Regions from separate parts of the Enterobacter cloacae complex sp. HYC074_NIDB genome, predicted to be linked through region 1. Evidence: predicted binding sites of a transcription regulator. Region 1 holds the regulator's gene; each other region holds the start of a gene.
The links. The regulator PhoB, encoded in region 1, activates phosphate uptake and scavenging genes when phosphate is short. The targets are predictions, from matches to a motif close to CTGTCATAAAACTGNCNNAT.
Positions count from the first base shown of each region.

Region 2: pstS (phosphate ABC transporter substrate-binding protein PstS) is a predicted target of PhoB. The motif match lies at 1,233-1,252, and genes of this name have one in related genera.
Region 3: O1724_RS03270 (esterase-like activity of phytase family protein) is a predicted target of PhoB. The motif match lies at 1,235-1,254, and genes of this name have one in related genera.

Region 1 is NZ_CP114214.1:1,051,908-1,054,181, forward strand. It holds gene sbcD (exonuclease subunit SbcD) at 1-413, opposite strand, end outside; gene phoB (phosphate response regulator transcription factor PhoB) at 601-1,290, shown strand; gene phoR (phosphate regulon sensor histidine kinase PhoR) at 1,312-2,274, shown strand, end outside.
Region 2 is NZ_CP114214.1:19,715-21,988, reverse strand. It holds gene pstS (phosphate ABC transporter substrate-binding protein PstS) at 104-1,144, opposite strand; gene O1724_RS00095 (fimbrial protein) at 1,391-2,274, opposite strand, start outside.
Region 3 is NZ_CP114214.1:672,549-674,822, reverse strand. It holds gene O1724_RS03270 (esterase-like activity of phytase family protein) at 1-1,189, opposite strand, end outside; gene O1724_RS03265 (YfaZ family outer membrane protein) at 1,601-2,146, shown strand; gene O1724_RS03260 (NAD-dependent succinate-semialdehyde dehydrogenase) at 2,199-2,274, opposite strand, start outside.

The DNA of each region.
Region 1 (2,274 bases):
ACGATATCTCGCGGACGTAAAAACGGGATTGGGCACAGCACCGCGCCCGGCGTGCCGTCGCGTTTTTTCAGGATCTGCGGCGCGTGCCCGACGCTGGCCACCACGGTGGTATTGAGGAACGCCAGAATATCGCGGGATTCATTCAGCGTCGCCACCGAGTCATGATTTCCGGCGACAATCACCAGGTGACAACCGGTTTGCTGGAGGTTGACCACAAAACGGTTGTATAGCTCACGCGCATAGCTCGGCGGCGATCCGGTATCAAAAATGTCGCCCGCCACAATAATCGCGTCCACCTCGTGAGCCTGAGCCGTCTCCAGCAGCCAGTTCAGGAACGCTTCATGTTCCGCGGCGCGGCTTTTGCTGTAAAAATTTTGACCCAGGTGCCAGTCTGAGGTGTGAAGTATGCGCATAAAAGATCCGTGGCAATAATAAGAAAGCAGGATTATAAACGTTTGGGGAACGGAAAATAACCGCTGTAATAAAACAACAGTTTGCCATTTATAGTGGTAATGTTTTTCATAAATCTGTCATAAATCTGACGCATAATGACGCCGCATTACAGACTTGTAACTTAAATACGATAAGACAGGGCAAAGTATGGCGAGACGTATTCTGGTCGTAGAAGATGAAGCTCCGATCCGTGAAATGGTGTGCTTCGTGCTTGAACAAAATGGCTTCCAGCCGGTTGAAGCGGAAGATTATGACAGCGCGGTGAACCAGCTGAATGAACCCTGGCCCGATCTGATCCTGCTGGACTGGATGCTGCCTGGCGGTTCCGGATTGCAGTTTATCAAGCATATCAAACGCGAGGCGATGACCCGTGATATCCCGGTGGTGATGCTGACGGCGCGCGGCGAGGAAGAGGATCGCGTGCGCGGTCTGGAAACCGGCGCGGACGATTACATCACCAAACCGTTCTCCCCGAAAGAGCTGGTGGCGCGTATCAAAGCCGTGATGCGCCGTATTTCACCGATGGCGGTGGAAGAGGTGATTGAGATGCAGGGGCTGAGCCTGGATCCTACCTCGCACCGGGTCATGACCGGTGAAAATCCCCTCGATATGGGCCCCACCGAATTTAAACTCCTGCACTTCTTTATGACACACCCGGAGCGCGTTTACAGCCGCGAACAGTTGCTGAATAACGTCTGGGGAACTAACGTCTATGTCGAAGACCGAACGGTTGACGTCCATATTCGCCGCCTGCGTAAAGCACTGGAACTGAGCGGCCACGATCGCATGGTACAGACGGTCCGCGGCACGGGTTATCGCTTCTCGACCCGTTTCTGAACAATGACAGGAGTGTGACGCGTGCTGGAACGTCTGTCATGGAAAAGGCTCGTCTTTGAACTGATCTTATGCTGTATTCCGGCCCTCATTCTGGGGGCTATCTTTGGCTATCTGCCGTGGTTTTTACTGGTGGCCGTGACGGGATTGCTCGTCTGGCATTTCTGGAATTTACTGCGTCTTTCCTGGTGGCTGTGGGTCGACAGAAGTATGACACCTCCGCCGGGAAGCGGGAGCTGGGAACCGCTTCTCTACGGCCTGCACCAGATGCAGATGCGTAATAAAAAGCGCCGTCGTGAGCTGGGAAGCCTGATCAAACGCTTTCGTAGCGGTGCGGAGTCGCTGCCGGACGCGGTGATCCTGACGACGGAAGAAGGGACCATCTTCTGGTGTAATGGCCTCGCGCAACAGCTGTTGGGCCTGCGCTGGCCGGATGATAACGGTCAGAACATCCTCAACCTTCTGCGCTATCCCGAGTTCACGCTGTATCTGAAAAAGCGGGATTTTTCGCGCCCGCACAATCTGAAGCTCAATAACGGTCGCCATCTGGAGATCCGCGTGATGCCCTACAGCGATCGGCAGTGGCTGATGGTGGCGAGGGACGTTACCCAGATGCACCAGCTTGAGGGCGCGAGACGTAACTTCTTTGCCAACGTCAGCCACGAGCTGCGTACGCCGTTGACGGTGCTTCAGGGCTACCTGGAGATGATGCAGGAGCAAACGCTTGAGGGGGCGCCGCGTGAGAAAGCGCTGCATACCATGAGGGAGCAGACGTTCCGCATGGAAGGGCTGGTCAAACAGCTGCTGACGCTTTCAAAAATTGAGGCTGCCCCGTCGCTGGCGCTAAATGACATCATTGATGTGCCGATGATGTTGCGGGTGGTGGAGCGCGAAGCCCAAACGCTGAGTCATAATCAGCACACCCTGAGTTTTGACGTTGATAACACGCTGAAAGTGCTCGGCAGTGAAGATGAGCTGCGAAGCGCT
Region 2 (2,274 bases), 1.0 Mb from region 1:
CTTACGAATATGCCCGGTGGCGCTGACGCTTACCGGGCCTACAGAGTAAACCGTAGGGCGGGATCGCTGCGCGCCACCCGCCATCTTCGTTAAAAATATCCTGTTAGTACAGCGCTTTACCGCTGCTGTCTTTCACGTTGGTTTTCCATGCAGCACGAATCTGCTCAACCACGCTGTCTGGCAGGCTGGCGTAATCCAGGTCATTAGCCTGTTTGCCGCCGTTTTTGTATGCCCAGTCGAAGAACTTCAGCACTTCTGCGCCCTGCTCTGGTTTCTTCTGCTCTTTGTGAACCAGAATGAAGGTGGTAGAGGTGATTGGCCACGCGTCTTCACCTTTCTGGTTAGTCAGGTCCTGAGCGAAGGATTTGCTCCAGTCAGCGCCTTTGGCGGCGTTGGCGAAGTTCTCTTCGGTCGGGCTAACCGGTTTGCCGTCGGCAGAAACCAGTTTGGTGTAGGCCAGATTGTTCTGCTTAGCGTAGGCGTACTCTACGTAGCCGATAGAGCCAGGCAGACGCTGTACGAAGGCTGCGATACCGTCGTTGCCTTTACCGCCCAGACCGGTTGGCCAGTTAACGGTAGAGCCGGAACCGACTTTAGATTTCCACTCTTCGTTCACTTTCGCCAGATAGCTGGTGAACACGAAAGAGGTGCCAGAGCCGTCAGCACGACGAACCACCGCGATATTCTGCGAAGGCAGCTTAACGCCCGGGTTCAGCTTAGTGATGGCTTCGTCATCCCATTTTTTGATTTTGCCCAGGTAGATGTCACCCAGGGTTTTGCCGTCCAGCACCAGCTCGCCTGATTTCAGGCCAGGGATGTTAACAGCCAGCACAACGCCGCCGATCACGGTCGGGAACTGGAACAGGCCTTCCTGATTCAGTTTCTCATCAGACAGCGGAGCGTCGGATGCGCCGAAATCAACGGTATTCGCGGTAATTTGTTTTACGCCACCGGAGGAGCCGATACCCTGATAGTTGACCTTGTTACCGGTCTCTTTCTGGTAGGTATCCGCCCATTTGGCATACACCGGCGCAGGGAAGGTTGCACCAGCGCCAGTCAGGCTTGCTGCTGCGAAGGCAGAGAAAGCGCTCATCGATAAGGTCGCGGCGACAACAGTTGCGACAGTGGTACGCATAACTTTCATAATGTCTCCTGCAAGGATTTCGTAAATCATTGTTTAAGTGGCTACGATGAGCAAAATAGGACAAACAGGTGACAGATAAATGTACGAAATATGACAGTTTTATGACAATCAAGGCGTTGGATATAAGTCATTGAAAATGATAATTATATATTCAACCCCCTGCCATAAAATTGTCACAATAAGCATGTTTAGTCTGGTTCAAAAAGCGTAATATGACAACGGCTGTCATAAACAGCCGTTGACGAATCAGTTTTTAATTTCCATCGTAATGGTGGCAGTCGCGGTAAACGTTCCTGGCTCAGGCCTGGCTCCCGTCGCGCTCGCCGGCGCAGCAGAAAAATTAAACTCACCCGTCTCCACACCCAGTCGAGAACGGGTTCCCATGTCCGTTTCCATGCGTCCGCCGTTAACATCCACTTCTTGATTAAACTCGTCGTAGACCTTAATACCCACATCCTGGTTTGTTGTCTCAATCATGGTTGAAAACGCGCCTGCCTGGGTGGCATGGAGTGAAACTTCAACATCTTGCCCTGAGCTCATCCCAGTGCATCTTACCGACGCCTTGATGGGTATTTTCTTATCGGAAAGGCCAGTGCCCGCTACAGATGAAAATGAAGACGCAGAGATTTTACCAAAATCCACTTCAATGATTTGACCGCCGTTAACTTCACACTCCTGCGGCGCGGTAATATCCCCTTGAATAAAAACATCAGCCAGTTTATTGCCATAGTCGGTGGCTAATACACTAGAAGTATTAGCATACAGCGAAGCGAGTAACGTCAACGGAATAGTAACGGTGCCGATAAACGGTTCTTTGACATAAAAATAAATGGTTGCGTCGGAACCGCTTGTAAAGGTGGTCGTATTAAGGGAATTAACGCAGTTGTAATAACCACTGGGGTTGTTAGGCCGGTCCTCAAAGGGAACGTTGATATAACCGCGCCCCATGATCATGATCGACAATCCAACATCTAAATACTCATCTAATACATAATATTGCACTTTATTTCGGCTGACGCTTTTCTGCAAGGCGGGGTTATCTTTGGCTGTAAAGTAAACATAGTTATAATCGCGATTACAGTGGCATACCCCTTCATACTGACCACCGTTATCTACTTGTTTGCTAATTG
Region 3 (2,274 bases), 380 kb from region 1:
TCGCTACCTTCACGCCAAAATCGTTATCGTTCGCTACCGCCAGCGTTTTGCTGTCAATCAGCGCCAGCCCTTCGGCCTTTTCCTGCTGCCAGCCCAGCGCACGCAGATCGACCACCTGCGTTTTTTCAGCAAGTGTAATGCCGCGCTGCGCCAGCGTTTTCTCATCGTCAAACTCCGGGTATTCGCCCGGCTTGTCGAAGGCGGCCAGATCGCTCGCCTTGCTCAGATCCACCCTGTAGATGAGGTTACGCATTGCGTCATTTTTATCCTCACCCTGTTCAATCAGCAGGATGGTGTGGTTATCCAGCGCCACTATGTCGCCGATTTTGGCGTCGCTGTTTTTGCTGTAGGCCGTGCTGTCGACAGGGTAGCCGTACATCGCGGTTTTCCCGGTCGCCGGATCGAAGCTCACCAGACGGGTAAACAGCGCCTGTTTTTTGCTCTTCCCGTCGATATCCAGTGTGCTTTGCACGGCGGCAATAATCCGTCCGTCCGGCATGCGGGTCAGGCCTTCAAAGCCCCGGTTTGCCTGACGCCATTTGATAACGTTTGGCAGACCGCCCGCGATGGATTTCTCCCCTTGCGTCGCCTGCGGACCGTGGATCGCGAGGATTTTCCCTTTACTGTCGACGTTAATCAGGAACGGGCCATACTCATCGCACAGCCAGTAGCCGCCCTTCCCGTCCGGCGTGATGCCTTCCGTATCCAGCCCGCGGTTATCGCCTTTCAGTACTTTTAAGGTGTCGCTGAACGCCACTTCATTGGTGGAACCAATCACACCGCTTTGCAGTGGCAGGCCGTTGATCTCGCCTTTATCGTCATGCAGCGGTCGCGCGTCCACGGCCTCCGCTTTACCGTTTTGCACGCGGATCGTCATCAGCAGCGGGGCGAAATCCGGGGTAACAAAGATTTTGGCATCGTTTTTCCCCATTTTTGGCGAATCCGCGTTAGGACCGCGATCGGTCACGGTCGCAAACGTCAGCGCATCGCCCTGCTTGCCCGTAAACAGCAGGCCAGAACCCATCCCCACCGGGAGCCCGTTCGGGAACGCATCGGCAAACGCGCCGCTGTATTTCACATGGGAGCCGTCAGGGAAGCTGACGACATAGCGCTCAGCGGTAGGCTGCGCAGCCAGGCCAGAGAAAGAGAGCGCACAACCGATAAGCACAGGAATAATTTTTCTTTTCATATTGTTAGCATCCAGTAAGTGAAGCCAACAACGTAATGAAGAAACGTGTCAGAAAAATGACATGAAAAGACAGCGGATCGGCAAAGAAATACGTATAGCAATCACCAGAAATGTAAACCTCTGTCTTGATCTGTGACAGCCGAAATACTTTTGGAAATTATTAGAAACTTAATTAATTCACCTCAAACGGCTTTCTTCGCCTCGTTCATTAAACGTTTAGCCAAAAATATAAACTTTCCCTAAACACGAATGGATTGAGGATTGACGATCTGCCATAAAAACATCTCATCAACATTTAAGATTAAAAAACCCAACAAAAACAGCATAAAACTGCGATACCCATCACATTTGCAGTCATAAACATCCCTTGTTAAGGTGCCCTCAGATTAATTTGATGACGAGGAAACACGCATGAAAAAGCTTAACGTTCTCATCCTTTCCGCTCTCACCGCCGTATCGGGCTCCGCACTGGCAATGGGCGGCAGCATTGAGCAGGGTAAAAACTTTACCAATCTGAATGTGGAAATGGGCAAATCAACCTCCGGTCTTTACACCGAAGGTAATTGGCTGAAAAACACCGACGACGGCACCACGACCGGTGGCGTGGGCGCAGGCTACAATTTCGAAGTCGGCCCGGTAATGCTGAACGCAGGCGCTAAGGCCCTCTACGTTGGCCCGAAGAAAGGCGATAACGGCGTGGCGTTCCCGGTCGGCGGCGGTGTGAACGTTGCCCTGACCGACAGCATCAGGGTATTCGGTGAAGGCTACGTTGCGCCAGACGGACTGAACAACAGCGTGAAGAACTACGTTGAAGCTAACGGCGGCGTAAGCTGGACCCCGGTCAAACCGGTTACGCTGAAAGTGGGCTACCGCCACGTGAGCGTTGATGGCAAAGACGGTCGTCCAAACCACACGCTGGTAGACGGCGCTTACTTCGGCGGCGGCGTGAGCTTCTAAGCCACCTGATAGATAAAAAAACCTGCCCTTCGGCAGGTTTTTTATTACTACGTCACTTACGCACCACCACCAGCTTCTGGTTCACAAACTCTTTGATCCCCAGATCCGACAGCTCGCGTCCGTAACCC